One region of the Sutcliffiella horikoshii genome, then DNA from elsewhere that is predicted to be linked to it. Evidence: predicted binding sites of a transcription regulator. Region 1 holds the regulator's gene; the other holds the start of a gene.
What was found. The regulator NrdR, encoded in region 1, represses ribonucleotide reductase genes. The targets are predictions, from matches to a motif close to AACACNATATATNGTGTT.
Positions count from the first base shown of each region.

Region 1 (15,618 bases):
AAAGATGAGAATCCGGACCCAGGAAAAGCAGAGTTCACTCTTGTTGCCCAAAAAGGAACCATGGAGTTTATAGAAGGCAAACCAACAGATACGTTTGGATATAATGGCGATTACCTAGGACCCGTGATTCGTGTAAAAACTGGAGATGATGTTTCGATCAAGGTGAAAAATGAGATTGATGAAGCAACCACTGTCCATTGGCATGGACTAGAAGTTGACGGCGACCAGGATGAAGGCCCTCATTCCGGTATCCAGCCTGGAACCACGTGGAATCCGCAATTCAAAATTGAACAAAATGCTGCTACATTATGGTATCATCCCCATCTGCTCCATGAAACTGGCGAACATGTATATAAAGGACTTGCTGGTCTATTTATAATTGATGATGAAGATAGTGAGAACCTGGACTATGACCTGCTTGCCCATTTGCTCCCAGTTCTTCTTAAAACTTCTGTATGATTCTTTCCTGTTTTTTATACCAGTGATAGGATCGTTAAAATATATATGGTCATCGTTGTATCCAGTAATTAGCACGGAATGTTCTTTGTAAGTGATTGATTCAGGTCCTAATGGCGTTATCCATTCCTCAAAATAAGATGCCGGCAGCTTTTTATAGGTTGTATTAATGATCACCCATATGGGAAGGTCCAAGGATAAATAGGTTTTAATTTCGGAAAAGTCAGCTCCCGTTATATCCTTTACTTTACCAGGTAAGTATTTTTCTGCCAGCTCAGCTATTGGTCTATGATAAACACCAAATCCGGGTTTCTTATAGGTATACATATCCCCAATATAGCCATCGTTTGGATGTCCCCAGTTAGGTACACCCTCTCTTTTCTCGAGCAACACCGGATTCTTCTTAATGCCTGAAGCTAATTCCATTTTATCCACATCAATATCATTGTATTGAAGTAACATTGCAAGACTAGTTACTTCACATTCTCGTGGAAGTTTGGGAAATTGTTTAACCACTGGTGCGTAAAGAAGCACTTTATCCTTTATTCTTATAATCAAATTTACCTTTATTGAGCCTTCATTTTCATTGCTTGGCCTACAACATTCCCCCCACACTTCATTTTCTTTGTTTATAATAAAAGTGACGGCCAATTGTCTTAGCTTCAAAAAATCGACCCCTTTCATTTTCGCTTCAAAATCCTACCTGTATACTGACTTAACTTATAATTCCAGATGTGGCCTTACGATTCCTACCTTATTCCAGAATCTGGCCCGATTGCGGAATAAGCATGACTAGACAATTTGATTATAGAACCAGCGGCCTCAAATAGGATTTAAGACTAAATACTCGCTATAGGATCTTGAGAAACGTTCTATAGCAAATTTCATTGAAAGTCCCACTTTGGTCGTCTTAAATCCTTATACACAGTACATTATGTTTATATCCCCTATAGAAACAACAGCTTCTTTTATTCCTAGTTTTCAATCAGAGTGTGAATCCAAAAAAAAGCCTATTATCTGCACCCTGTAGGTAGTAGGCTTTTTAAATTTAAGAATTATTTTAGTAAGTTAATCGGATTCCCATCATTATTTAAGAACAGTCTATTTACTTCCTCTTTTATCCAAAATAAGCGTTAATCCTCTAAATAAGCGTTAACCTCTTTTATATTGCTTTTCTTTATGAAAGAATTGTTCCCACTTCATGACGACGACTTTTTGTCTCATTACCAGCATGAGGAGTAAGAGTCCTATAAGCACAACAAGCATGGCAGTTGGGGAAAATTCCGTGATGAATTGGCCAAAGACGGTATAGATGATTGCGAGAGGAATATTAGTCAGGAGAGAAGCTTTTGCATAGTGAGAGAAGCTTTTTGTCGTTTCAATCAAGCAGAGAGAAAGTAAGTGGAAGTGGATGAATGGGATCAAACGCATGACAGTGATCTGTCCAACCGAGAAATTTGCCCGGTTGCCAAAGAGCCTTTCTTTCATTCTTAAAATTTTCCCGAATATGCCGGGAAACTGCTGGTATAGAAAGTAGAAAAATAAACTGGATAATGTTAAGCCTGCCACAGAGTAGATGCTGCCGATTACCCCGCCGAACAAGGCTCCACCTGCAATGCAGATGATGACTACCGGAATAAACAAAACTTGTCTTAATATATGGAAAAGAATAAAACCAAGAGAAGCCAGCCACCAGTGACTTTCAATCACGACAAAGAGTACGTTCATTTTTTCGTCCATTTTGGCTTGCCTCCTAGTTTTAATATTAAAGCTTATTCAACTATCAATATTTTATGTTAACTTATCAGGCTATGAGAAAATACCCCCAAAACCCGATATGTAAAAATGTTATGAATGGTAGACCTATCCGGAATAACAGACGCTTTGTTTTATGGCGGAAGGTTTGCATCCCCATCCACGTACCAAGGGCACCGCCAAGCAAGGCAATTCCCCATAGATGTAATTCAGGTATTCTCCAGCGATGTTCGATGGCTCTTTGTTTATCTACTTTCATAATAATGAAGCCTACAATGTTTATAAAGATATAATAACCGACGAGTACTTCCATCATATCCTCCGACGTTCGAATGTGTGCACACATTTTGTAGACTGACTTCCCTATCAGTCTCGATATTATTTTATCAAAACACAAAAGAGGCTACCAAATTGTTAGCCTCTTTTGTTTGGATAATTATTTATTTAAGCTGTTTTTCGCAGCAGTTGCCAATTCAGCAAATGCTTTTTCGTCGCTAACTGCTAGCTCAGCTAACATTTTGCGGTTTACTTCGATTCCAGCTACTTTCAAACCGTGCATTAGACGGCTGTAAGAAAGACCGTTCATGCGAGCCGCTGCGTTGATACGAGCGATCCAAAGCTTACGGAAGTCGCGTTTTTTCTGGCGACGATCGCGATAAGCGTACATTAGGGATTTCATTACTTGTTGGTTAGCTACTTTATATAAAGTGTGTTTAGAACCGTAATAACCTTTGGCTAATTTAATGACTTTTTTACGACGTTGGCGTGTTACTGTACCGCCTTTAACTCTTGGCATTATGAATACCTCCTATAAAAATATTATCTTAAGTTGTCTAACATGTGACGGATGCGTTTGAAATCACCTTTGCTTACCATAGCTGATTTACGCAATTTACGCTTTTGCTTTTGAGACTTGTTAGCGAATAAGTGACTTGTGTATGCGTGAGAACGCTTTAAGCTACCAGATCCAGTTTTCTTGAATCTTTTCGCTGATCCGCGATGAGTTTTCATTTTAGGCATTGGAGTTCCTCCTCATATGAATTACTTTTCGTTTTTAGGTGCCAGTATTAAGAACATGCTACGCCCATCCATTTTTGGATGAGACTCAATTGTTGAAACTTCTGCACAAGCTGCAGAGAAACGATCTAGCACACGCTGACCGATTTCTTTATGCGTAATCGCACGTCCTTTGAATCGGATCGATGCTTTTACTTTGTCTCCTTTTTCAAGGAACTTGATTGCATTGCGAAGTTTCGTATTGAAGTCATGCTCATCAATAGTAGGACTTAAACGAACTTCCTTTAAGCTGATTACTTTTTGGTTTTTACGCGCTTCTTTATCTTTCTTCTGTTGCTCGAAACGGAACTTTCCGTAGTCCATAATTCGGCATACAGGAGGTTTCGCATTAGGCGCAACCATTACTAAGTCAAGGTTAGCACGTGCTGCAATTTCCAGCGCTTCTACTTTTGACTTAATTCCTAGCTGGTCTCCATTTTGACCGATTAGACGTACTTCGCGGGCACGAATGCCATCGTTTACCATCATGTCCTTGCTAATAATTAGCCACCTCCAAGGTTTATTCCGAATACCGTTTGACGAACAATTTACTCTTTTGTACAAACAAAAAAGTGTGGGTATACACATACACCCACACTTTACGATTACGTAAGTAAAAGATAGAATCTTTCTCGTAAAACCTGCCAACTGCATGAGATGCGTCAATCAGGTGAGAAGCGGGTGCTTCTTCTTGTCCTCAAACAAGTATTCAATTTGACCTTGTATAATATATCATTAATGATGATTGATTGTCAAGAATTCGTATCAAATGAAACAACGTTTTAAATGATATCAGATAAATTGCGATTGTGCAATAGTTTTTTTCTTTATGGTTAAACTCCCTGTCTCCTTTCGTTCCGGGTGGTCGCTTTCCGCGGGACGGTGCTTGAGCCTCCTCACTTCGTTGCGGGGTCTCAAGCTACCGCTACTCCCCCGCTGGAGTCGACCACCCTGCACTTCAGTCGACAGGGGGAATTATAAAGCTTAGCTTATCTCTTCGCTTCTTTCACCAGTTCTTCCACAAATTTCTCTAGTGAGATTGTTTCGGATTTTTGTTCGCCGTATTTACGGACGTTTACTGCGCGTTCTTGGATTTCATTGTCTCCCAGCACTAGCATGTATGGAATCTTTTGCATTTGTGCTTCACGGATTTTGTAGCCGATCTTTTCGTTTCTTTCGTCAATTTCTACGCGAATTCCTTTTGATTTTAGAAGGTCTTGCACTTCTTTTGCATAATCAAAATGCGCATCTGGTGATACAGGGATCACTTGGACTTGTACTGGCGCCAACCAAGTAGGGAATGCACCTTTGTACTCTTCGATCAGGAATGCCACAAAGCGTTCCATTGTCGATACGACACCGCGGTGGATAACAACCGGACGGTGCTGCTTGCCGTCTTCCCCAACATAAGTCAGGTCGAATTTCTCTGGCAATAGGAAGTCAAGCTGTACAGTGGAAAGAGTCTCTTCTTTTCCAAGGGCAGTACGTACTTGAACGTCTAACTTAGGACCATAGAATGCCGCTTCGTCGATTGCTTCGAAATAATCAAGACCAAGCTCATCCATTGCTTCCTTCAGCATGCCCTGTGCTTTTTCCCACATTGCATCGTCATCGAAATACTTCTCTTTATTTTCAGGATCACGGTAGGATAGACGGAAAGAATAGTCATCCAGGCCGAAATCTTTATATACTTCAAGAACCAGGTTCACAACACGCTTCAGCTCATCCTTGATTTGATCAGGGCGGACGAAGATGTGTGCATCGTTCAGAGTCATGCCACGTACACGCTGTAGTCCTGCCAATGCACCTGACATTTCATAGCGGTGCATTGTTCCAAGCTCAGCAATACGTACAGGAAGCTGACGGTAACTGTGGATGCTGTTTTTGTACACCATCATATGATGAGGACAGTTCATTGGACGAAGAACAAGTTGCTCGTTATCCATTTCCATTGGAGGGAACATGCCGTCCTGATAGTGATCCCAGTGCCCGGAAGTTTTATAAAGCTCCACGCTTCCCATTACAGGAGTATAAACGTGGTCATAGCCAAGCTCTACTTCTTTGTCGACGATATAGCGCTCGATTACACGGCGGATTGTTGCACCCTTCGGTAACCATAGAGGTAAACCTTGCCCCACTTTTTGGGAGTTGAAGAAAAGGTCCAGCTCTTTCCCGATTTTACGGTGATCGCGCTCTTTTGCTTCTTCCAACAGGCGAAGGTGCTCATCAAGCTCTGCTTTTTTAAAGAAAGCTGTTCCGTAGATACGTTGCAGCATTTTGTTTTTGCTGTCGCCTCTCCAGTATGCACCTGCAATGCTTAGCAATTTAAATTCTTTAATTTTCCCAGTGGATGGTACATGGATTCCACGGCAAAGGTCAAAGAACTCACCTTGTTCATAAATGGAGATAGTTTCTCCTTCAGGCAGTTCGCGAATCAATTCAAGCTTCAACTCATCATTCAGCTCTACGTAGCGGCGCAGCGCTTCTTCTCTGCTCACTTCCACACGAACAACATCCAAGTTTTCGCTGACGATTTTCTTCATTTCTTTTTCGATTTTTTGAAGGTCTTCTGGAGTTAAAGACTCCTCCATGTCTATATCGTAGTAGAATCCGTTCTCGATTACCGGACCGATTCCTAGTTTCACGTTGCCGTATAGGCGTTTGATCGCTTGTGCCATCAAGTGGGCAGTACTGTGTCGCATGATTCCAAGCGCTTCGTCGGAGTCTTGCATGATGATGCTGATTTCTCCGTCTATTTTAATCGGGGAACGCAGGTCAATGAGTTCTCCGTTCAGTTTTCCAGCGATTGCTTTCTTTTTCAGACCCGGACTGATGGATGCAGCGATATCTTCTGTTGTCGTACCACGTTCAAACTCCTTTACCGCTCCGTCTGGAAATGTGATCTTCATTAATTCCGACATCTCTGTCACCTCTTCTTTAGAATTTTTTAGGTTCGGTTTGACACCGCTGTTAATTTCCTCAAATGGCTTCGCTTTCCTAGGGGCGCTGCTGGAGCCTCCTCGGCAAGCCTGCGGGGTCTCCACCTAGCGCTATCTCCCTCAGGAGTCTTCGCCTTTTGCTCCAATCAACAGCTAGAGATTAACTGAACCAAAATAAAAAAACCCGCCCCTCATATAATATAAGGGACGAGTTTAATATCCGTGTTTCCACCCAAGTTCCCATCTTTTAAAAAGACTAAAAGACGGCTTCATTATTAGATAACGAGGGATTTCCCCGTCAACAGCTACTGCGATGTTCACCGTTGAAGTTCAGAGGTGGTTAGGGTTTTAATCGTGATAGGAAGCTTACAGCCGGTGACTTCCCTCTCTAAAATCCGTTTTTAAAACACTCATGTCCTCATCGATACTTTTTGAGCTATGAAGTTAAAATTGATTATGTAGGTTATTATATTCTCCTGTTACAGGAAAATCAAGTGGTCACTTTAATCAATTTTACTTTTATTTTGCCCAAAATAGTGAAAAGGTAAAACAACGGCACGTTCTTCAAATATATTGCGTATGGTCTCCACAAGCTGATGTTCCGTATTATCCGTGTAGAGAAACAGTTTTTTCGGCGCGATAGAAACCAAGGGTGCAAGTACGACCGAGTCTATATAATACGAATAATTATTAAAATGAGTTCTGTTCATAAACTTGATGAGCTGGTTTTTTGGTATATGCGAGAAAGACTTATCATAAAAATCGAATTGATATTGATAGACAAGGTGCAATTCTTCAAGCTTTGAATCTGTTGTCGTCAGCAATTCCCGCAGCTGATGGACGAACGATTGGTATTCCTGTTCCAGCTTATACTCATCAATCGCCGCTTCTACAAATACCTGCAACCCTTCAAAGTATTCTTTCAACCTGAATGTGATAAAGGAATCAAATGAAAACGATATGGGCTTTTGAAAAAAGGACTGCATGACAGACTCCAACTGGGCATCACGCTGTTCTATAGCCGGAAGATTTGGAATATCAGCCCGTTCTCCGAGAAGGATTGATTGCAGAATACAGAGAATCTGTTCTTGTTCTTCTTCCTCTTTATAATAAAACGTATTTTCCAATACCGACAATATCCATTCTTTTTCTTTGGTACGGTGAATGTAATACTTCAGCACCGGAACAATGGTGTTTCTGTAAAAATGAACATCCTTTGATTCCACGACGATTTTTTCTTTATGTAAAGAAAGGATAGAATCACTCTCAGGATTTTTTTCTAATACATTCATATATATCGCATTTGCGTCCGATTCATTTCGAAAGGAAATCTCAAACAAGTTTGTCCCCCCTTTGATACACCTAATTCAATGTATATGGGCAGGAGGATGGAAAAATGAATAAATATAAAAAAATATGCGCCGGCCCATCTAGAGAAAGGACTAGCGCATATTATTATTCTTCACTCAAATGGATAATCGCCAATGATTACTTCTAGATGTCCTGGAAGAATGGAGACAGTAGAAGGGGTATGGTAGGTCTTTTCTCCGTCTGTATCGATTTCTTGATTGGGAGTGGCTTTGATTTTCAGTTCCTTTGCTCTGAAATAAACTAAATCGTCGTTCCCTTCTGCTGGAAGCTCCTTTTGAAGTCTTGTTTGCATCCATGTCCAAAGCTGGGCAATGGAGGTCTGCTTGATAATCATTACATCCAGTTCCCCGTCCTGTACGCTGGAAGAGGGGAAAAACGACTGAATACCGCCCAGAAAAGAACCATTACCTATCAGAAGCATGACAGCATCCCCTTCATAAGATTGTGTTTCACTTTCTATGGTAAGCTGAAACGGCTCCTCTTCCATTACCGTTTGTCCGGCGCTAATGTAATAGGACAGTTTTCCAAGCAGCTGTTTCGTCCCGCTGTCGATGTTATCTGAAACCTTTGATACCAATCCAATTCCCCAAAAATTCAAGAAGTATTGATTATCACTTTTTCCGACATCCACCGTTTCTGTACGCTTCTCCATGATCTGTTCCACTGCTTTGATAGGATGCTGATTGATTCCAAGCGTTCGTGAAAAATCATTACAGGTTCCGCCTGGTATGATGGCAAAAACAGGTCTCTTTTCCAAAGGAGCCAAAGCGTTGATTAATTCAAAGATGGTACCGTCCCCGCCGGCACCGATTAGAAGATCCACATGGTTCGCCAGTTTCTCCACGAGTCTGGCACCATCACCTTCTTTTTGGGTTGGATGAATGGTTACTTCATCAAATGTACTTAAGAGCTTTTCTTCTATCTGTTCAATGGAATTGATCAACTTTTTGTTCCCGGCATTGGGATTAACGATCACCGCTACTCTCTTCAAAGGTTATTTCCCCTTTTCTTTAGTCTTATAGTAGACGATACCCTTTTTTGGTAGTATTAACATCTTTTTGAGAAATAGCATCAATAAAAGAAGGCAGCATCCCTAAAAAAGGTATATGCAGCCTCTACACTATGGATCTAACCTTATCTTTTTCTCTTTCATTTTCGCCAATCGTTCCATCAGCTTCTGTTTTTCGTCCTCTTCTACTTCCTTGAACTTGTCGGACTGACTGCCTGCAGCATCTGTTTCAGTTGCCGCTCCGTCCGAACTGACAAAACGGTTGCGCACCACTTTCCCTGTTTTCGCTTTAGAGGCGCTTCCTCCACCAGCACTCTTATCAGCCTGCTTTGTATCCGCCCAGTTCTGATACTGGCGATGCTCCTCTTTGGCAAGTTCCATCGCTTCACTGACGGTTTTCACTTGTTTACGCGCCCAATGACTTGCAATCTTCTCCACGTATTTGCGGTTCAGCTTCATATCTGTTTTCAACAACACATAATAAAGCAACACATTCACGACTCCAGGTGTTAATTGTTGTTTGAACATGACGTCTTCCACAATTCGGAGGTCTGAAGCAGAAGGTTCCGAGCCACCAGAAAGATCTGTGAGCATTTGCTTTGGAGAGACATTCTCCAGCTGTTGGATGAGCTGTTCATCTTTTGTTGCTGGCTTTTTATCCGTAAACTGCCTCAAGTTCAGCGGCTGTGTTTTCTCCACAAGGCCCGGCAATGTATCTTGGTATTCCAGCTGATACCAATCCCTTGCTGCCTTACGCAGTTTCTCTAAATCCACTTTTTCATCAACATCAATCACATTCATCATCAAATCGCGCATAGATATCGGATCGATGGTATAGATGAAGGACAGTTTCACAATCGCTTCCTTCACTTTGGCGGTGATTGATTTTTTCGGGATGACTACCTCAGATAGCCCTGCAAAAAACAGATCAAAGTCAAAGATTTCTTGACTTACCTTTGGATCGCTTCCCTTTTTGCGCTCCAGCCACTCTTCTCCCTCTTCTAGTGGCAATTCCTCCATCATCTCTTCATTCGCGGCATATGCCATGTTTTCTGACTGAACAGATTGGAAGACATCACTGAAACTTCTTGTCACTTCCTGGTATTCATCCACAGGGATAACCTTATCGGAAAAGTATTTCTTCACACTTGCGTATTTATTTTTCCCTAGTCGATTATATAAATAAATGGTTAGCATTGGTTCTGAAAAGAATGCTTCCGGGGAGAGTGGAGGTTGAAGTTCATAAATGAAGGTGCGAAGCTGATCATCTTCCTTGACCCACGTTTTTAAAAGACCGATGCCTTCAAGTTTTATTCTTTCCTGATGGATATCCTTTAGGTTGCATTGCATCGTCGTCATAATGCCATGATGCGTCGTCTCCCCGCCCCACAAGCGATCTTGGTCCAGCTCACTCCAGAGGGTCATATATAAACTGTATCCCCTGAATCCGAGCAAAGGTTGATATAGCATTGTTAGGAGTTTACGGTCAAACTGTTGGAGCACTCCATTTGAACGGACAATATACCGGTCTACAGGGACCAGCTCTTTCCAATGGCGATCAGACATGAAACATCCAAACCTTTCTCTTTTTAAAATAATGGAAAGAGAGAGGCATATAAATTCCTCTCTCACTTAGGGTTCCTTATTGCAGCCTACTTATTTTCTTTCTTTTTCAATGATTTCTTTTAATTCATCCAAAAAGACATTGATATCTTTGAATTGACGGTAAACAGAGGCAAATCGGACATATGCCACTTCATCTATTTTAGATAGTCTCTCCATTACCATTTCTCCGACCATATCGCTTTTCACTTCGGATATGCCGATATTTCTTAATTCTTTTTCCACTTCCATCACAATGTCTTCGAGTTGTTTTAGGGCAACTGGTCTTTTTTCACAGGCCCGAATTAAACCTCTCAGCACTTTTTCCCTGCTGAACTCTTCTCGTATTCCTTCCTTTTTCACGACGATAAGCGGCATTTCTTCCACTTTCTCAAACGTCGTAAAACGATAGGAACAAGACTCGCATTCTCTTCTTCTTCTGATGGATTTTCCCTCTTCTACAGGGCGTGAATCTAATACCTTCGTCCCATTATGGTGACAGGCAGGACATTTCATGATGGTTTCCACTCCGTTTCCAATCTACTTTTTCCCCGAATTCAGCCCGGATCCAATATAGATCATCGATTTATCAATCCGTTCATACATCTGTTTGATCAGTTGACGACTGTATCCAAAATCGAAAGGTAGTTTGGTTTCTGTTGTAACGGAAAAATCAACCGCTGTTTCAAAAGGTCGGACAGAGATAACTGTGACAATGACAAACGCTTTTCGGCCTTTGTTCACTTGCAATGCCATTTCTCCGTGCTCCTCAGAAACAGATTTAACCGTTACCCCTTCCATCTTGTTAAACAATTCTTGCAAGGCTTTCATTGCATTCTTATTGGTAGTTTTATAATAACGACTGCGCAAGGATTCTTCTGTATGGTTTTCCCGCGTTTCCGAGTGATTGGTCAATATACCTTTCAGCTTTTGTATCGCTCCCACTTTAGCCTGACAACCCCTTAATTTGTTGTTTTTTATGTATAATATATTTTGAGTATAATAAAAAGAGGTGCATGCTATACACCTCTCTTTATTTTAATGCATTTAGTTATAATTTTAAAGAGCTTTTGCTTTGTTTACTTGAACAGGACCCATTCCACGTGGAAGTTCGATTGTTTCACGCGTCTGAGCATTTAAAGCAGTCGCAATATAGTCAGCTGAAATATTAGGATCTAATTCTCCGCATGTATAAACATCGATACTAGCATATCCGTGCTCTGGGAAGCTATGAATGGTTAAGTGGGATTCGGAAATAATGACTACTCCGCTTACCCCTTGAGGAGCAAATTTATGAAAAGCTACCTCTCTTACTTCTGCACCTGATTTTAATGCAGCATCGACAAATGTTTTTTCGATGTAATCCATATCATTCAATTTGTCAAAATCGCAACCCCATAGTTCTGAAATAACGTGACGACCTACTGTTTCCATCTCACGTTCCCCCTTTTCATTTTTTAAAATACATGAATTCCTCAAAGGTGAAGAGTGATTGATGTATTACTACCACGGGGGAAAGTTAGTCCAAAGAGGTCCTAACCCTTTAAGTAGCCACATAATCGTTTCAAGAAGTTCACGAAAAATAGTATAATGCTTTTATATTAGTTTTGCAACAGGCATTTATGACTTTTTTTCTTGTAAGCTATTAAATTATGAAAAAGGTGAAAGTAATTCCACTTTGCGACAAAAGCAAAAAAGCGATTAACACAAAATGTTAACCGCTTACATTTATTTCACTATAGCATTACCTTAGGCTAAATTAACCAGCCATTACTTCTTTTGCTTCTACCATTTTTTCTGCTACGAATTGAACAAGATCTACCACTCGGCAAGAATAACCCCACTCGTTGTCATACCATGCTAATACTTTTACCTTTGTATCGCCCATCACCATTGTGGATAATCCATCAATGACAGCCGAATGCGGATTTGTGTTAAAGTCCACAGACACAAGCGGTTCCATTGTAACTCCTAATATACCATCCATAGAACCGATGGAAGCACTTTGGAACGCATCATTCACGTCGTCTACCGTAACCGGCTTTTTCAGGTCCACCACTAGGTCAACAAGAGATACGTTAGGTGTTGGAACACGAAGCGCCATTCCATGCAGTTTACCCTTTAGGTGTGGAAGTACTAAAGATAGTGCTTTTGCCGCACCTGTAGAGGTTGGGATGATGGACTGACCGCAAGCTCTTGCTCTGCGCAAATCTTTATGGGGGTTGTCAATATTCTTTTGGTCATTTGTATAAGCATGAACGGTTGTCATTAATCCATTCTCAATACCAAACTGTTGATCTAACACTTTTACAACTGGCGCTAAGCAGTTTGTCGTACAAGAAGCGTTTGAAATGACAAAGTGCTCATTCATATCAAGTACTTCTTCATTTACTCCCATTACAATCGTTACATCTTCGTTTTTACCTGGAGCTGTCAGTACAACACGTTTAGCACCAGCTTGAAGATGAAGCGCCGCTTTGTCGCGAGAATTAAACTTTCCTGTCGCTTCAATTACGATATCTATATTCATTTCTTTCCAAGGAAGCTCTTCTGGATTACGGTTATTTACTAATTGAATACGCTTACCATTTACGATTAACGCATTGTCTTCTGCGTAAACATCCGCATCGAAGCGTCCATGGTTTGTGTCATATTTAATAAGGTGAGCTAGCGTTTCCGCTGGGTAGCTCGCATTGATTGCAACGATATTTAAACCTTCTTCTTGGATGGCGCGTCTGAATACCATTCTCCCAATTCGTCCAAACCCGTTAATTGCAACCTTTGCCTTCATGTAAATTCCCCATTTCTGTATATATGTTATACTTATTAATCTTTTATCCTGCAATTAGTATAACATAATTAAATTCTATATGTCATGTAAAAAATATAAAAAGGGCATATCCCTATTTTTGGATATGCCAGTTGGTTAAGATGTCATTTAGTTGTTGTTCTGTTTTCGCAAGAGATCCGTTGTTGTCTATGACAGCATGGGAGAGTTTAACTTTTTCCGTAAGTGGCATCTGGGACTTTATTCTGTCTGTTGCTTCCTTTTCGGATAGATCGTTTCGCTCCATCAAGCGCTTTAGTTGGGTTTTCTCGGTTACAAAGACGAGTAAGGTTTTGTCCACAAGATGGGTAAGCTTGCTTTCGAACAGTAAGGGGATATCCATTACTACCACATCATGGCCCTCTTCTATGTATTTCTGCGTCTTCTCTTTCATACTGGTTCTGATACTTGGATGCATGATGCTATTGAGCTTTTCCCGTTTTTCCTGATTTTGAAAAATAATGCTTCCGAGCTTAGGTCGGTTCAGTGTTTTGTCGTCATTTAGTATTTCCTGTCCAAATTCACTGACCAACTTTTTATATGTATCTGTACCAATTTCCACGACTTCCCGAGCCACGATATCAGCATCTACAATCGGTATGTTTTTATCGCGCAGCATATTGGCCACTGTGCTTTTACCGCTTGCTATTCCTCCGGTTAGTCCTATAACCAATGGCATGTCCCTTCCTCCTTTTCAAAAGAGAGGCTGCGCTACACAACCTCTAGTGTTTCCTCTTACATTTTAATAATTCCGATAACAATAAGTAATACGCCTGGTAAAAAAGAGAACTTATTAATCCACGAAACGGTGGAAAACACTCTTCCCAATTTTATCCCGGTAATCACAAATAACGAACTCATCACAGCTACTGAAACCGCCATTACCCCAGGAGAGTAGCCAAGCAAGGCTGCACCGATTCCCGCTCCAAAAGCATCCAGGGACAGGGCAATGCCAAGAAAAAAAGCTTCTAACCCAGTGATGGAACCGGAACGGTCAAAGTCGGCTTCTGTTGGCTTTCTCAAAATGTTGATGACAACACCGAGTGATTTGATTTCAAGATTGAACAAGATGCGTTCATCTGCAAAAGAGGTACTGTCTTCGGCTGTACTGGCACGAAAAAACTGATAGAGAACCCACATTCCTAATAGTATCAGAATGCTTCCACCAATTGTCTCTGCAAAAGCAGGGGAGAGAAATTTCATAAGTATGGTGCCTACTAACATGGCAAGCAAAAGCGAGACGGCCGAACAACACGCAATGATACTGATTGATTTAAGCGGCATATGCATTTTTCTTAGGCCATATGTCAAGCCAACACTGAAGCTATCCAGACTAACAGCAAAGGCTAGTAGGATAAGTGAGATGTATGGAATCATTAAGAGCTCCTCCCTAACTATCACTAGGATAGTATATGGCAGGAGCCCATTCGATGTGTTCTATTTATTTTTCACTCTAACTATTATGGCTTTGGCTGACATTTTGGGCAGGTGTGGGTTCCTCTGCCGGCTACGACTGTTTTTTCGATTTCATGGCCGCATTTTCTGCATGGTTCTCCTTTACGGCCGTAGACGAATAGTTCGAGCTGGAACATGCCGATTTGACCTTGGGAGTTTACATAGGATCGAATCGTGCTCCCACCTTTGTCGACGGCTTCCTGAAGAGTGAGGACTATTTCGCGTTGTAGCTCGATAAGCTCCTCTTCGTTCAGACTGCTTGCCGTTCTTTCTGGATGAATGCCCGCTCTGAATAATGCCTCATCCACATATATGTTTCCTAAACCAACTACAACCGTTTGATCTAAAAGCACCGACTTAATATTCCGGTTTGTTTTAGCAAGTCTCTCTTGAAGGAGATCAAGGTTGAACTCGTCTTCAAAAGGTTCTGGCCCTAAACTGGCAAGCGATTTTGCTGCAAGTTCCTCGCCTTTTTTATAAAGATGAAGCGTGCCGAACTTGCGAACGTCCTGGTAGCGAAGTTCGGTGCCGTCCTCAAAATAGAAGAACACGTGGGTATGCTTGTTCGCTGGCTCCTCTTTCTGATAGAGTCCGTATTTCCCTTCCATTCTCAAATGAGAAACCATGCAATAATCGTTAAGGTAGAAGAGGAGGAATTTTCCCCTTCTTCCGATTTTCACAATCTCCTGCCCAATGAGCATTTCTTCAAAAAGAGCGGCATCATCCGGCTCTTTAATCATTTTGGGCCATAAGACTTTCACTTGTTTGATTTTTTTACCTTGTACAAGCTGAACCAGTGTTTTTCTGACCGTCTCAACCTCAGGAAGTTCTGGCATGGTCACACATCCTCATAGAAACAATTATTTCGCGTCGTACCATGTAGAGCCGTAAGAATAATCCACCTTCAGCGGGACCTTCAATTCCACTGCTTGCTCCATTACTTCTGGTACAATCTTCTTTAATTTTTCGATTTCATCTTTAGGGGCCTCAAATACAAGTTCATCATGTACTTGCAGGAGGACTTTAGATTGCATATTTTCTTCTTCAAGCCTGTATGCCATATCAATCATAGCTTTTTTGATAATATCAGCGGCACTTCCTTGGATCGGTGTATTCATCGCTGTTCTTTCAGCAAAGCTTCTCAGGTT
Region 1 covers NZ_CP082918.1:3,214,025-3,229,642, forward strand. Annotated here, with positions in the region: gene K7887_RS16460 (multicopper oxidase domain-containing protein) at 1-459, shown strand, start outside; gene K7887_RS16465 (C39 family peptidase) at 370-1,122, opposite strand; gene K7887_RS16470 (TVP38/TMEM64 family protein) at 1,609-2,196, opposite strand; gene K7887_RS16475 (DUF1294 domain-containing protein) at 2,261-2,527, opposite strand; gene rplT (50S ribosomal protein L20) at 2,648-3,007, opposite strand; gene rpmI (50S ribosomal protein L35) at 3,031-3,231, opposite strand; gene infC (translation initiation factor IF-3) at 3,253-3,771, opposite strand; ribosomal protein L20 leader region at 3,828-3,966, opposite strand; gene thrS (threonine--tRNA ligase) at 4,257-6,188, opposite strand; T-box leader at 6,407-6,640, opposite strand; gene ytxC (sporulation protein YtxC) at 6,710-7,546, opposite strand; gene K7887_RS16505 (diacylglycerol/lipid kinase family protein) at 7,669-8,568, opposite strand; gene K7887_RS16510 (replication initiation and membrane attachment family protein) at 8,698-10,152, opposite strand; gene nrdR (transcriptional regulator NrdR) at 10,243-10,704, opposite strand; gene K7887_RS16520 (hypothetical protein) at 10,729-11,133, opposite strand; gene speD (adenosylmethionine decarboxylase) at 11,248-11,622, opposite strand; gene K7887_RS16530 (glyceraldehyde-3-phosphate dehydrogenase) at 11,948-12,979, opposite strand; gene coaE (dephospho-CoA kinase) at 13,092-13,694, opposite strand; gene ytaF (sporulation membrane protein YtaF) at 13,751-14,392, opposite strand; gene mutM (DNA-formamidopyrimidine glycosylase) at 14,476-15,306, opposite strand; gene polA (DNA polymerase I) at 15,331-15,618, opposite strand, start outside.

Region 2 (15,618 bases), 460 kb from region 1:
CCATTTACATAATGTTCAAGCCTAGAAAGTCCGCTCGCCGGCTTGATGATGGGAGTCATGGTGAAACAAAAATCAGGAATCTTTGGTGTCAGATTGATCTTTTCCACTTCATCTTGAAACTTTTCCAGAATCGTCCCTGTAATCAGGTGAATTCCTAGAGACATAATGACATCCTTCTTGCGATCACACCGATAGCTTACCTTCATATTTACGTTCAGCCACGGGTGAAGAGGAAGATGGCCCCCACCTGGATGAGACGGGATATTTTCATACAACCGTATATAACCTGCAAGACTTTTGGTGGATTCGAAAATTTGGTGCATCCTCGGAGAGCCAAAGTGGACATGATCTCCTTTTAAATCTTCCTGTGCCTTGTTGCTGTCCGTAATCAGTGTCATTTTCATGGGATTTGGCACACCCCCTGTTTTTTCGAGATAATGCCAGTAGAAAGGGCGGTTCATCAGTTCTTTGTCCATATCTATGGTCAATTGGACGGCAAGATGGCTGTTCGTGTTCTCGACTATTTCACAGCTGTTTGCCGTAAAATATCGCTCCAAAAATCTATGAATTTCCCGCTGCTGCATGTGGGCCGTCCTCCTTTTTCATCTGATCGGCAAATTCGATAATAGAGGAGAGGTTCTCCATCTTTATCTTCATTTCACCCTCCGATTTAGAATGAAGCATGATGTCTTGAATATGCTCTTCTAGATTCTTGATCTCCATCTTTGTCAAGATATCATCAAGCTCCCCGATGACTCGTTCAAACAGGTTGATCTTCTCATAAAGCAACTTCAGGATATGTTCCTCGACCGTGTTGCTTGTGGCGAAATTATAGATATTAACATCTCGTTCTTGCCCAAGTCTGTGAATTCGGCCAATCCTCTGTTCAAGTCTCATGGGATTCCATGGAAGATCGTAGTTTATAATATGGTTACAGAACTGCAGGTTGATCCCCTCGCCCCCGGCTTCTGTGGCGATAAGCACTTGAACATGGTTTTTAAACAGTTCCCTCATCCAATCCTTTTTCCCTCGCTTGAACCCGCCGCGAAATGGAACGGAGGTAATACCATTTTGCTTTAAGAACCATTGCAAATACATTTGTGTTGCTCTATATTCGGTGAAAACAATGACCTTATCACCTACTTTTTGGATCAGCTCTAGCACTTTCTCTGCCTTAGAGTTCCGTCCAACCAAATCAATCTTTTCAAAAATGTTCAACAGCCCCTGTGAAGGCTGATAATGTGGATTTTCCTGCTGCTTCCGTTCAATCATATTTTTAACGGTATAATAGACGGCTTCTCTGCTGCTGCATGCTTCTCGCTGCAAAGTCATGATGGAGAACTGACTCGTAATCGGCAGGTAAGGATCTGTCTTTAGCTCATTAATGGCATCATAAAGATCTTGTTCCTCTTTTGAAAATTCAATGATACAAGACTCCACATTCCGTTTTGGCCAATCGATTCCCGTGTCCCCGCGCCTGTTTCGAATCATCACTTTATTGACAAGTTCTTTTAAATAATCATCATTTTCAAGCTTTCGGTTTTTTGCACGAAACACCTCGGTGAAATTGCTTTCGCTGCCAAGGTGGCCTGGTTTAAGAAGGGACACCAGGTTGAAAATCTCTTCCACTTTATTTTGAATGGGAGTGGCCGTTAACAAAAGACAAAACTTTTTCTTTAAATTCTGTACAAATTCATAGTTTTTGGTTTTGTTATTTTTCAGTTTATGAGCCTCATCAATGATGACCATGTCATATTCCAAGCTATTGATGATCTCGCGGTGCGGGCTCCTTTTTGCCGTATCGATAGAAGAAACCACTACATCGCATTGCTCCCATACATAACTCTTTTTCTGACCGATGGCAGGGATATAGAATTTTTGGTTCAATTCAATGGCCCATTGTGAAACAAGGGATGCTGGAACCAATATCAAAACCTTCTTCACTAGTCCGCGAATCATATATTCTTTAAGAATTAGCCCTGCTTCAATGGTTTTACCAAGACCCACCTCATCGGCAAGTATCGCTTTTCCATTCATCTCTTCGACCACGTTTCTGGCAACTTCCAACTGATGGGGAAGTGGAGTGAGTTGCGGCAGATGGGATGGAGCAAGCAAGCCTTCAAATTCTGGGATGCTAAGATGGTTCTCCACTTCTAATGCAAGCTTGAATAATTCGTAATTAGCCCAAGGGCCATCATCCGTCATCCTTTTAAGCAGTTCGTCCTGCCATTCATTATCAAAAACAACCTCTACATTCATTGTTGTGCATCCTTTCTGAATTATCCAATTTATAGTATGTTGAAAAAGGATAGCGTTTTCATTAGAAAATATTGATAATCTACTTGTTTAAACACGAACGTTTAGCTATATAAAAATAATAATGATAAGTGTTTTTGTATTGCCAGAATCCTTTGTCTAATGGTAGGATAATAGTGAGCTTTTTAAGGCAGTTTGCCTGGCAATATGAACATGAATGTTGTAGCTTCCTATTAGTATGACCATGTTTGAAGAAAATATTATATTGCGAATGAGAACAAGGGGAGAGACTGCCATCTAGAATACGGCAGCGCCGAAGGAGCAAGCAGAATGACTGTGAATCTCTCAGGCAAAAAGACTCTTGTTGGACGCAACTCTGGAGAGTGTTTATTCCAATTATTTTAGAATAAACCACCAAAGGGGAAAGCCTTCTACATAAGGTAAACTTTCAGGTGCAAAGGACAGAGAACTCTTTTTTTAAAAAAGGAGTTTCTCTGTCCTTTTTTGGAGCGAAAAGGGAAAAGAGTAGGTTGACATTCTTTTGGTTAGTAAAAGGAGGAGAAAAAAGTAATGACTGAACTTAAAAAAACACCATTATATGATGTGTACAAAGAACATGGTGCGAAAACAATCGATTTTGGCGGATGGGATCTGCCTGTTCAATTTTCAAGCATCAAAGAAGAGCACGAAGCGGTTCGTACGAAAGCTGGATTATTCGATGTTTCTCATATGGGAGAAATTGAAGTGAAAGGAAAAGACAGTCTTGCTTACCTACAGAAAATGATGACAAATGACGTTTCCAAACTCAAAGACGGTGGCGCACAATATACAGCTATGTGCTATCCAGACGGCGGGACGGTAGACGATTTGCTTGTATACAAAAAAGCAGATGAGGATTACCTGCTTGTTGTCAATGCATCCAATATTGAAAAAGATTTTGACTGGTTAAAAAGCCATGCTATAGAAGAAGTAGAAGTAACAAATATCTCTGAAAGCATTGCACAACTGGCTATTCAAGGCCCAGTAGCGGAGAAAGTTTTGCAAAAGCTAACAAGCACGGACCTTTCAGAGATTAAGTTTTTCAAATTTAAAGAAAATGTAGATATCGATGGAGTCTCTGCACTGGTTTCCAGAACCGGCTACACAGGGGAAGACGGTTTTGAAATCTATTGCCAACAGGAAGATGCGGTTCAGCTTTGGAACACGCTGCTTGAAGCTGGAAAAGAAGACGGGCTAGTTCCATGCGGATTAGGTTCCCGTGACACCTTGCGCTTTGAAGCAAAACTTGCTCTATACGGACAAGAACTTTCAAAAGACATTACGCCAATTGAAGCTGGTATCGGTTTCGCGGTAAAAACGAACAAAGAAGAAGATTTCTTTGGAAAAGAAGTACTAAAAGAGCAGAAAGAGAACGGAGCACCACGCAGCATCGTTGGGATTGAAATGATAGACAAAGGAATCCCGCGACATGGCTATGAAGTATTTGTTGGTGACGAGCAAGTAGGGGAAGTTACAACAGGTACTCAATCTCCAACGCTAAAGAAAAATATCGGCCTGGCACTTTTAAAGAAAGAATTCACGGAACTTGATACAGAAGTGGAAGTGCAAGTTCGTAAAAAACGTCTGAAAGCAAAAGTGGTCAAAGCACCATTCTATCAACGTCCGAAAAACTAACCGGAGAGGGGAACTCACATGAAACATCGTTATTTACCGATGACAGATCAAGACATTCAGGAAATGCTGCAAGTAATAGGAGTACAAAATATTGACGAACTATTTTCAGACATCCCGGAAAGCGTACGTTTTGATGGAGAACTGAAAATCAAACAAGCAAAATCCGAATCAGAATTGATGCGCGAGTTAAGTGAGCTTGCTGCTAAAAATAAAGACTTACGAAAGCACGCTTCCTTCTTGGGAGCTGGAGTTTACGATCATTACATGCCGGTCATTGTAGACCATGTTATCTCCCGTTCAGAATTTTATACAGCATACACACCATACCAGCCTGAGATCTCACAAGGGGAACTGCAAGCAATCTTTGAATTCCAGACAATGATATGTGAACTAACAGGCATGGACGTTGCAAACTCCTCTATGTATGATGGCCCAACAGCCTTTGCAGAAGCAGCGATGCTTGCATGCGGTCATACGAAAAAGAAAAAAGTGCTTATCTCAGGGGCTGTACATCCTGAAGCAAAAGCAGTTGTAACTTCTTATGCGAAAGGTCAATATGTCGAAGTGGTGGAAATTCCAACGAAAAACGGCGTAACCGATGTAGCTGCACTAGAAGAAATGATGTCATCTGACGTTGCGGCAGTTATGGTTCAATATCCAAATTTCTTTGGTCAGATCGAGCCTCTACAAGAAATTGAAAAATTAGCACATACAGACAAAGGAATGTTCGTCGTATCTTCTAATCCAATGGCTCTTGGTGCTTTGACTCCTCCGGGTAAATTTGGAGCTGATATCGTAACAGGTGATGCACAGCCATTCGGTATCCCGACACAATTCGGCGGACCGCATTGTGGTTATTTTGCTGTCACATCTAAATTAATGCGTAAAGTTCCTGGTAGATTAGTAGGTCAGACGGTGGATGAAGAAGGCCAACGCGGATTCGTTCTGACGCTTCAAGCGCGTGAACAACATATTCGCCGCGACAAAGCAACTTCCAACATTTGTTCCAATCAGGCATTGAATGCACTGGCTGCTTCTGTTGCCATGACTGCACTTGGTAAAAAGGGTGTCAAAGAGATGGCAGTACAAAATATCCAAAAAGCGCAATATGCGAAGCGTTCATTGGAAGCGGCCGGACTTGAAGTAACATTCAGCGGTCCATTCTTCAACGAATTTGTTGTAAAGCTTTCCACTCCAATCAAGGAAGTCAATCGCAAGCTTCTTGAAAAAGGATTGATTGGTGGCTACGACTTAGGAACGTACTATCCAGAACTTGAAAACCATATGCTGCTTGCGGTTACGGAACTGCGCACGAAAGAGGAAATCGACACACTAGCGAGAGAAATGGGGGCTCATCAACAATGAAAAAGCAAAATCAACCACTCATTTTTGAAATGTCCAGAGAAGGTCGTATCGGATACAGCCTGCCTGAAAACGATGTACCAGAAGTAGATTTAGCAGAACTTTTCCCGGCTGAATACATCCGCGAGGAAGCACCGGAACTTCCGGAAGTTTCTGAGCTTGATATTATGCGTCACTATACAGCATTAAGTAATCGTAACCACGGTGTGGACTCTGGTTTTTACCCGCTAGGTTCTTGTACGATGAAATACAACCCGAAAATCAATGAAAACGTAGCACGCTTCCCAGGCTTTGCACATATTCACCCGTTGCAAGATGAGTCAACTGTCCAAGGTGCGTTGGAATTGATGCACGACTTGCAAGAGCATTTGATTGAAATTACGGGAATGGACGAAGTAACCTTGCAACCCGCTGCGGGAGCACATGGTGAGTGGACAGGTTTAATGATGATTCGTGCTTTCCATGAGGCAAACAATGACCATAACCGTACAAAAGTTATCGTTCCTGACTCCGCACACGGAACAAATCCGGCATCTGCAACGGTAGCTGGACTTGAAACCATTACGGTAAAATCGGACGAAAACGGCTTGGTAGATTTAGAGGATCTTCGCAGAGTGGTAGGGGAAGACACAGCTGCCTTGATGCTGACGAACCCGAACACACTTGGTCTTTTTGAAGAGAATATTTTAGAAATGGCCCGCATTGTCCACGATGCAGGCGGAAAACTTTATTATGATGGAGCGAACCTGAATGCTGTACTAAGCAAAGCGCGTCCTGGTGACATGGGCTTTGATGTGGTTCACTTGAACTTGCACAAAACATTTACAGGCCCTCACGGTGGCGGTGGCCCAGGTTCCGGTCCAGTCGGCGTAAAAGCTGATTTAATTCCTTATTTGCCAAAACCACTTGTGGTGAAAAAAGAAGACGGCACGTTCGGATTTGATTACGACCGTCCAGAATCTATCGGCCGCGTGAAGCCATTCTACGGTAACTTCGGCATTAATGTTCGTGCTTACACCTATATCCGTTCTATGGGTCCAGATGGATTGAAAGCAGTAACGGAATATGCTGTACTGAATGCGAATTACATGATGCGCCGTCTGGCAGAGCACTATGACCTGCCGTTTGACAGACATTGTAAGCATGAATTCGTATTGAGCGGTAAGCGTCAGAAGAAACTTGGCGTCCGTACTTTGGATATCGCCAAACGCCTGCTTGACTTCGGCTACCATCCGCCAACGATCTACTTCCCATTGAATGTAGAAGAGTGCATCATGATTGAGCCGACAGAAACGGAATCAAAAGAAACGTTGGATTCCTTCATTGAAGCGATGATCCAGATTGCACGTGAAGCGGAAGAAAATCCGGAAGTGGTGCAAGAAGCACCTCATACAACCGTGATTAAGAGATTGGATGAGACGTTGGCAGCGCGTAAGCCAGTGTTGCGTTATAAGAAGGAAGCTTGATTATTAGGATTTGATTGGAGAGAGAACAGGGCGACCTGTTCTCTTTTTTGTGGTGTGGGTGGGGGTGTCGGATTTTGACGAGGTATGTAGATTTCTTGATATAATCTGTTTTTTCTTGATATATCTCGAAAATTATTGATATATCCCAGATTTTATTGATATACCGAAATTTTTCTTGATATATTTCATTTTTTATTGATATCCGCAGCATGCCGACTCCATTCTATCGCAATAGTGCCCTAATTCAGCACACATGACCGCTTATCACTTCTCAAACTCCCCAAAAACCCTTAAGATATAATTAGAACCAAAGGGAGGGAACGCAAATGTACTATGAGCAAACCTACAAAGCAAGAGAAGAACTACTTGAACTACTAAAGGGAATCTCAGAAGAACAACTGCACCAAAAGCACGAAAACCTCTGGACCGTCTCTCAAAACGTAGAGCACTTATACCTAATTGAAAACAAAATCACCAACGGCCTAAGAAAAGCGATTGAAGTGAAAAACGAAGTAGAAGAAAAAGAATTGCCACTTTCAAAAATGCTTGCCAATAGAACATATAAAGTGGAAGCGCCAGAGGACATCGTACCATCCGAACATCCCTACACGAAAGCAGAATTAGTTGAGCTGTTGGAGCAATCCAGAAACAACTTGAACACATTCATCCAAGAAGTGGACGATGAAGCACTACATAAATACGGATTCAATCATCGTTGGATCGGGGACCTTTCCGCACAACAATGGGTACAATTGATTGGATTCCATGAGCGGCGTCACATTGAGCAGATCAACCAAACATTAAACAATACCGTTCAATAACACAAAAGAGCACTTGCAGTTACTCACACCGCAAGTGCTCTTATCTATTAATTCTTTGTTCTAATTTTACCGCCCCATTGCTTGAAGCCGCCCTTAAGTTGATAAAGCTGAGTATACCCTTTACGCTTTAACATTTGAGCTGCACGACCACTGCGCATGGTGTTCTGGCAATAAATATAGACAGGTTGGTCTTGACGAACCTCTCTAATTCTCATTTTCATTTGAGAAAGAGGAATGTTTCTTGCGCCAAGGATGTGTCCGCCTTCATACTCTTTTGGTTCACGGACATCGATCAGTTGCGCTTTACGATAACCTGCGCGAAATTCTTCTTCCGTTAAGGTTGTTAGAATTTTACGTTGGTAAATGAACATGATCACTGAATAGACAATAAATGCTGCCAAAATTCCTAATGTTACGTATAAAACCAAACTAGACAACCCCTCTTTTTCTTTTTATACCAAAGTATATTATATAAAAGGTTAAGAGAAATGTCATCCTTTTCTACTATTCATCATAAAAAACTGCCAAGCTTTAACTTTGAAATCCTCGTCCACTTTTGGTAGACTAATTCATCATATAAAGATAAATGAGGTACATAATATGACGAAGGAAACTTGGAGATTTATTGATTCACAAAATCAATCTCCAGCATTTAATATGGCGCTTGATGAAAAATTATTAGAATGGCACAGTGAAGGGTTAATTCCACCGACGATCCGCTTTTACGGATGGAATCCTGCGACTCTATCTGTCGGTTATTTTCAAAAAGTAGAAAAAGAAATAAATCTGGATCGTGTAAAAGAACTAGGCTTGGGTTTTGTTAGAAGACCCACAGGCGGACGTGGAGTCTTTCATGACAAGGAACTAACATATAGTGTCATCGTTTCAGAAGAACATCCAGAAATGCCTCAAACTGTCACAGAGGCTTACCGAGTTATTTCAGAAGGCATTTTGGAAGGTTTCAAGGCACTAGGACTTGATGCATACTTTGCGATTCCAAGAACAGAAGAGGAAAAGCAAGGGTTGAAGAATCCACGTTCTTCCGTATGTTTTGATGCCCCATCATGGTATGAACTTGTAGTGGAGGGAAGAAAGGTTGCCGGCAGTGCACAGACACGCCAAAAGGGTGTAATCTTGCAGCACGGTTCCATTCTCCTAGATATTGATGAGGACTTGCTTTTTAGTCTGTTCAATTATCCAAGTGAACGAGTGAAAGAACGGATGCAGAAGAATTTCAAGAATAAAGCAGTGGCGATCAATGCCCTGCGCGAAACTCCGGTTACCATCGAAGAAGCAAAGAGAGCATTTTATGAAGGATTTGAAAAAGGATTAAACATTACGCTAGAACCACATGAGCTGACGGAAGCGGAACTGGCTGAAGTTTATGCCATAATGGAAAAGAAATATTCCACAGATGAGTGGAATTATAAAAGATAACGAGGATGTAAATTCTCGTTATCTTTTTGTTTTGCACTACATGTAGTAGGGTAGTGTAAAGAGTCGACTAGATATGTAAAAGTCAAGAATCGGAAATAAAAAAATTTTTTTCGTCAAAAAGGAAGGATTTTCTTAAAACGTTGGTATAATAGGCTCGCTATATTTCGTAAAAATGCGCAAGCGACAAAAAAAGTCATTCTGCCTTGAAAATAGATTATAATCTTCGTTTCTCTTGATATTCCTCCTTAATTTGACGCTTTTACAATTTGACAAATTTAGATTCATTCTGCAGAAAATCAATATATAGTAGTGTCGAAAATATTTCATATACTATATGTTGATACTTTGGTGTGAGATATGTTACCTTATCTGTACAAACAAATTTTACAGAAGTAATTTTTGGTAGAACTACTAGTTTTAGAGGAGTTGTAATAATGACGATCGCAATTAATGAATCCAAATTGAAAATCAATGTAGAACGCTTGAACAAGGACATCGGCTTGTTTCCTCAAGTACACCCCATCACAGAGGACATGACCACCACACATAAAGGTGTTTCCCGCCTGGTCATGCTTGATCGTTACGCATTCAAAGATACAGAGAAAGTAACCCTTACAGCTGGAGATTTTGTTGTATTAACGATAAAAGAAGATCCTAAATTCCCTGCAAGAGGTCTTGGTTTTATACAAGATATAGACTGGTCTACCAAGAAGGCTTCTGTACTAATTGAAGAAGAGTATCGTGGAGTTTTGACAAAGCAAGGTGAAGCCGAAACGGGCGTTGTCGTTCGTTCCCTGGATGTTATTGAGAAGCCTCTAGAAGTCTTCTACGAGCAAATTGCCAAACGTAACGCAAAAGGCTTGGCAGCAGTAGAAACGACAGAAGAGAAGCGCCAGGAATGGTTTGAAAAGTTCTATCATGAATTGGTAAACATGAATTTCGTACCGGCAGGACGCGTGTTGTATGGAGCTGGGGCAGACACAGATGTAACCTACTTCAACTGTTATGTGATGCCTTTTGTACAAGATTCCCGTGAAGGAATTTCGGAACACCGTAAGCAAGTGATGGAAATCATGAGCCGCGGAGGCGGAGTTGGTACAAACGGATCAACACTTCGTCCACGAAACGCGCTTGCAAGAGGGGTTAACGGTAAATCCTCTGGAAGTGTCTCCTGGTTGGATGACATTGCAAAATTGACGCATCTTGTGGAACAAGGTGGATCAAGACGTGGAGCTCAAATGATTATGCTAGCAGACTGGCATCCTGATATCGTAGAATTCATCATCTCCAAAATGCAAAACCCTAGAATTCTGCGCTACCTCATTGAAAATACAAATGACGAAAGCATCAAAAAAGCGGCAGAGGATAAGCTGAAGTTTACACCATTAACAGATCAAGAAATCACGATGTACCAATCTGTTACAAACTTCAAACACATCCCTGGATACGGCGGATTTACAGAAGCCATCATCAAGGATGCAGAGCAGAAATTGAAAGTAGGCGGAACTTACACAGTTCATAATTCAGAGTTCCTAACAGGAGCCAACATCTCTATTACTCTAACGAAAGAGTTTATGGAAGCTGTTGAAAACGACGCAGACTTTGATCTTCGTTTCCCTGATGTGGAAGCATACGATAAAGATGAAATGGCCATCTATAATGAACAATGGTCAGAAGTTGGAGACGTGCGAGAGTGGGAGAAACTTGGTCACAAGGTAAGAGTGTACAGAAAAATTAAGGCAAAAGAACTTTGGAACCTAGTCAATATCTGTGCAACATACTCAGCCGAGCCTGGAATCTTCTTCATCGACAATGCCAACGATATGACAAATGCCAAAGCATACGGACAAAAGGTTGTAGCAACCAACCCATGTGGGGAACAACCCCTCGCACCATTCTCTGTCTGTAACTTAGCAGCCGTTAACTTGGCTCAATTTGCAGACAAGGAAACGAAAACAGTAAACTTTGAAAAACTAAAACAAACAGTAGAAGTTGGCGTTAGAATGCAAGATAACGTTATCGATGCGACGCCTTACTTCTTAGAAGAAAATAAAAAACAAGCACTAGGAGAGCGCCGTGTTGGTTTAGGTGTTATGGGCCTTCACGACCTACTAATCTATTGTGAAACAGAATACGGCTCTGCAAAAGGAAATGAGCTTGTAGATAAAGTATTTGAAACGATTGCGGTTACTGCATATCGTGCATCTGTGGAACTTGGAAAAGAAAAAGGAAGCTTCCCGTTCTTAGAAGGTGCAACAGAAGAGGAAACGAATCGCCTTCGTGAAGCATTCACGAAAACAGGCTTCATGAGCAAAATGCCGGAAGATATTAAAGAAGGCATTATGACGTCAGGTCTCCGTAACTCTCACCTGTTAACAGTAGCTCCAACTGGATCTACAGGAACAATGGTAGGGGTATCAACTGGACTTGAGCCTTACTTCTCCTTCTCCTACTTCCGCAGTGGACGTCTAGGGAAGTTCATTGAAGTAAAAGCAGACATCGTACAAGAGTACTTGGATGCTAACCCAGAAGCTAATGCAGAGAACCTTCCAAACTGGTTCATCTCCGCAATGGAACTTGCTCCTGAAGCACATGCAGATGTTCAATGCATCATCCAAAACTGGATTGACAGCTCCATTTCCAAAACGGTAAACGCACCGAAAGGATATACAGTTGATCAAGTGAAAAAAGTGTACGAACGCCTTTACAAAGGTGGAGCAAAAGGCGGAACCGTTTATGTAGACGGTAGTCGAGACTCCCAGGTACTAACGTTAAAAGCAGAAGAGAACACGATGGATGAAGGCGAACAGATTCAAATGGAAGATGTGGTAAAAAAGCCGGTAGTCCTCGTTGAAACAATCAACGATTTACGCTCTACCAATGTTCAATACGGATCAGAAGTAGGGAACACCTGCCCAGTATGCCGAATCGGTACGGTTAAAGAGATTGGCGGCTGCAACACTTGCACCGATTGCGGTGCGCAGTTGAAGTGCGGATTATAATGTAAATGTAACGAGTATGGAATATTAGTTTATTCCATACTCGTTTAGTTTGTCTCGGTGTATATTAGGAGAGAAAGCCTCTCTACGCCCGAAATGATTCCGGAAAGGTCAAAACGGTAAGAGAGAAAGCCTCTCTACGCCCGAAATGATTCCGGAAAGGTCAAAACGGTAAGAGAGAAGGCCTCTCTACGCCCGAAACGACTAAGGAAATTCCAAAATGGTAAGAGAGAAGGCCTCACTACGCCCGAAACGACTCAGGAAAAGCAAAAACGGTAAGAGAGAAGGCCTCTCTATGCCCGAAACGACTAAGGAAATTCAAAAATGGTAAGAGAGAATTCCCCTCTACGCCCAAAACCCCTCAGGAGAAATCAAAACGGTAACAGAGACCACTTCTCACAATCCATAACCACTCCCATAACCAAGAACCCTTTATATAAAAAGTCAAATTGGCATATTTTATCAAATTATGGTCATCATAAAAATACCTTTATGAACCTGGAGATGACCCATGCAGAACGTTACGAAAATCCTAATCCCAAGACAGCTGTTCATGATGCTGATATTATCAACTGGGTTACTCAACCACGTTATCCTGATTCCGAATCTATTAAATGCTGCAGGCAGGGACAGCTGGTTAGGTGTGCTTATAGCTTACCCAATCGCCCTCTTCTTTTTATGGTTAGTTTATTTTATAACGAAAAACTGCTCTGATAAGGGATTTTTCTCAATGGTTGAAAAGCGATTTGGAAAAGTTGTATCTGCAATCATTTCACTGCCGGTCGTTCTTTATTTATTTTTGAGTGCTTACGTCACCTTTAGAGATTTAATGATTTGGCTTAATGCTTACTTTCTAGCTGATGCTTCGGTTACGATGATTAATTTCATTATGATATTAGTCTGCTGTGTAGTGACACTTGGTGGAATAAAATATATGGCTATTTCTAGCGGTTTTTTGCTTCCATTAGTGATGATTTTTGGCATTTTCATCGCCATTACCAATACTTCCATTAAAGACCCAAGCTTGTTGTTTCCGTTGTTTAGTGAAGGATACACACCTGTGATAGAAGCGATTATTTATTCTCTTTCAGGACTTCTTGAAATCTACCTTATCGTTTTATTGCAACCTTATTCACAATCTCCAATTAAATTCAGGCATCTTTTCATTTTACTCACCTTACTAATGGGATTAATCCTTGGTCCATTGACTGCTGCAATTATGGAGTTTGGCCCTGTTGAATCGGCAAATTTCCGCTATCCTGCCTATGAACAATGGCGGGTCTTGAACATAGGTGATTATATTTCACACATGGATTTTTTTGCCCTCTATCAATGGCTTAGTGGGGCAATTATAAGAATAGGCTTATTTATTTATCTGGCAGCTGCTTTCTTTACCAAAAAGAAAAAGCATTATAAGTTAAATACTATTTTAGTTATAGGAATTTACCTTATTTTCTTCGGTGTGATGTGGATGGAAATCGAGACTTTTTATTTCTATGAGTTTATCTATCGTTATTTTTTACCAGCATGTATGGCATTTTTTCTTTTCCAAATACTAATATCAGCCTTACTGATACTAGTTATGAGGAAAAGAGAGGATTCACATGGAAAACAAAACACACCTGGATTGTAAGGAAAATATCTGTGAGAAAGTGGAACAAATTAAAACTTTATTCAGTCAAAGCCAGGATTTTGTTTACAAAGAACATAAAAACGACGGCGAATTATTTGAATTACTATACATAGACAGCCTTATTAACTTACAATATTTGGATCAATATATTTTACCTAAGCTTAGCGAATGTAAGGATGTCTCCATCAAGTCACACTTGTAGGCATTGTTTCAGATAGAAGAGGTCACCTCCAAATCGATGGAAGATGTGGCTTCTTTGCTTTTTGAAGGAAATGTAATTTTCAATGCAGAGGATAGTTTACTAAGTCTTAAGGCTGGTGAGTTTCCAAAGCGTCAACCAGAAGAATCAGCATTAGAAACTTCAATCAGAGGACCCAAAGACGGGTTTGTAGAGGACATTAAAACAAATGTTTCGTTGATAAGAAGGAGACTCAATACCCCGTCATTATGCATGGAGAAATTTACGATAGGGAAAAGGAGCAAGACAAAAGTAGTATTGATGTATCTTGATGATGTTATTGATAAGAAGGTTCTTCATGAAATAAGAACTAGACTAAATGGAGTTGAACTGGACATTTTAACAAGTGCTTATGAATTGGAATCTTCTGTTCGTGATCGTCCTTACTCCGTCTTTCCGACGATGGACTTTTCGGGAAGGCCTGACTTTGTTGTACAAGTCTTGAATCAAGGGAGATTTGCATTATTAGTGGACGGAAACCCGACTGTTTCGTTTGCACCGGTAAATTTGTTATTGCAAACAAAATCTCCAGAAGATACCTATATAAGTTATGCTTTTGTTTCGATTGAGCGGTTAATAAGAATGTTTGGGATTATGGTTTCGGGTTTTTTGCCTGGTATTTGGATTGCTTTTTCCGCTTTTAATATTGAGCAAATACCATATTTACTTGTTGCTACCATATCGGTTTCACGTTTTGGGTTGCCATTGTCTGCTCCCATTGAAATGTTTATCATCTTATTCCTGTTTGAATTATTTAATGAAGCAGGAGTACGCCTTCCACGAGCCATTGGTCAGACGGTAGCGGTACTTGGAGGTTTAATTGTCGGAGATGCCGCTATTAGAGCAGGTTTGACATCCCCAACCATGTTGGTGGTTGCTGCTACCACATATATTGCTTCCTTTACATTAGTGAACCAGTCTTTAAGTTCAGCCATTACCATCATTCGATTTGGTGTTATTTTGATAAGTACATTTTTTGGGTTATTTGGAGTGATCTTAAGCTTTATATTGACTGTTTTCTATTTTTCCACCTTAAATTCATTTGGGGCACCATACTTTGGATCGTTGGCACCTATTAGCATGACAGAGATCGTGAAATCCTTTTTAAAGGCACCGGTCCAATTCTACAAATCAAGAACTGCCTCAACTAGTCCTGATGATGCAACAAGGGGGGATCATAATTGAACTGTAAAGGAGCAATCTCCATTTTGTTGTGTATATTTTTGCTAACGGGGTGTGGGGGCATAAAAAATATCCAAGATCTAACTTACATTGTGGCAATTGGAATGGACTATGATGAAGTGGAAGAGGAGTATATCGTGTATCTTCAAGGGCTGAACTTTGCAAATGTGGCAAAGCAAGAAGGAGGGAAGCCTGTTGAAAAAATTCCTAGCTTTGTTGGAACGGCAAGAGGTAAAACGTTAAATCTTGCTGTTAGTGAGTTATATAGTAAGTCCGATCCTCCTATCTATTTCGGTCATGTGAAAACACTCGTTCTTAGTCAACGATTAATAAATAGCAAATCAAAGGAAGTTTTAGAGGAGGTTGCCAGAAACAGATCACTTAGACATAGATTGAGGATTGTAACGACAGAAGAGAGTATTGAAGAAATTTTTAACATAAAAGCACTTTTCAATTATCCCGCAGTTTATACAGTTCTTTTTAAAGATAAGGCAAATGGGTTGGCACAGGATGAGTTGCAACCAACCTCACTTTTACTTTTCTTAAGGTC
Region 2 covers NZ_CP082918.1:2,757,431-2,773,048, reverse strand. Annotated here, with positions in the region: gene K7887_RS14295 (YqhG family protein) at 1-584, opposite strand, end outside; gene K7887_RS14290 (DEAD/DEAH box helicase) at 562-2,259, opposite strand; glycine riboswitch at 2,528-2,627, shown strand; glycine riboswitch at 2,631-2,723, shown strand; gene gcvT (glycine cleavage system aminomethyltransferase GcvT) at 2,827-3,930, shown strand; gene gcvPA (aminomethyl-transferring glycine dehydrogenase subunit GcvPA) at 3,949-5,295, shown strand; gene gcvPB (aminomethyl-transferring glycine dehydrogenase subunit GcvPB) at 5,292-6,758, shown strand; gene K7887_RS14270 (DinB family protein) at 7,085-7,579, shown strand; gene K7887_RS14265 (rhodanese-like domain-containing protein) at 7,627-7,950, opposite strand; gene K7887_RS14260 (lipoate--protein ligase family protein) at 8,180-9,016, shown strand; gene K7887_RS14255 (vitamin B12-dependent ribonucleotide reductase) at 9,451-12,018, shown strand; gene K7887_RS14250 (GerAB/ArcD/ProY family transporter) at 12,527-13,648, shown strand; gene K7887_RS14245 (spore germination protein) at 13,887-15,071, shown strand; gene K7887_RS14240 (Ger(x)C family spore germination protein) at 15,068-15,618, shown strand, end outside.
Region 2: K7887_RS14255 (vitamin B12-dependent ribonucleotide reductase) is a predicted target of NrdR. The motif match lies at 9,310-9,327, and genes of this name have one in related genera.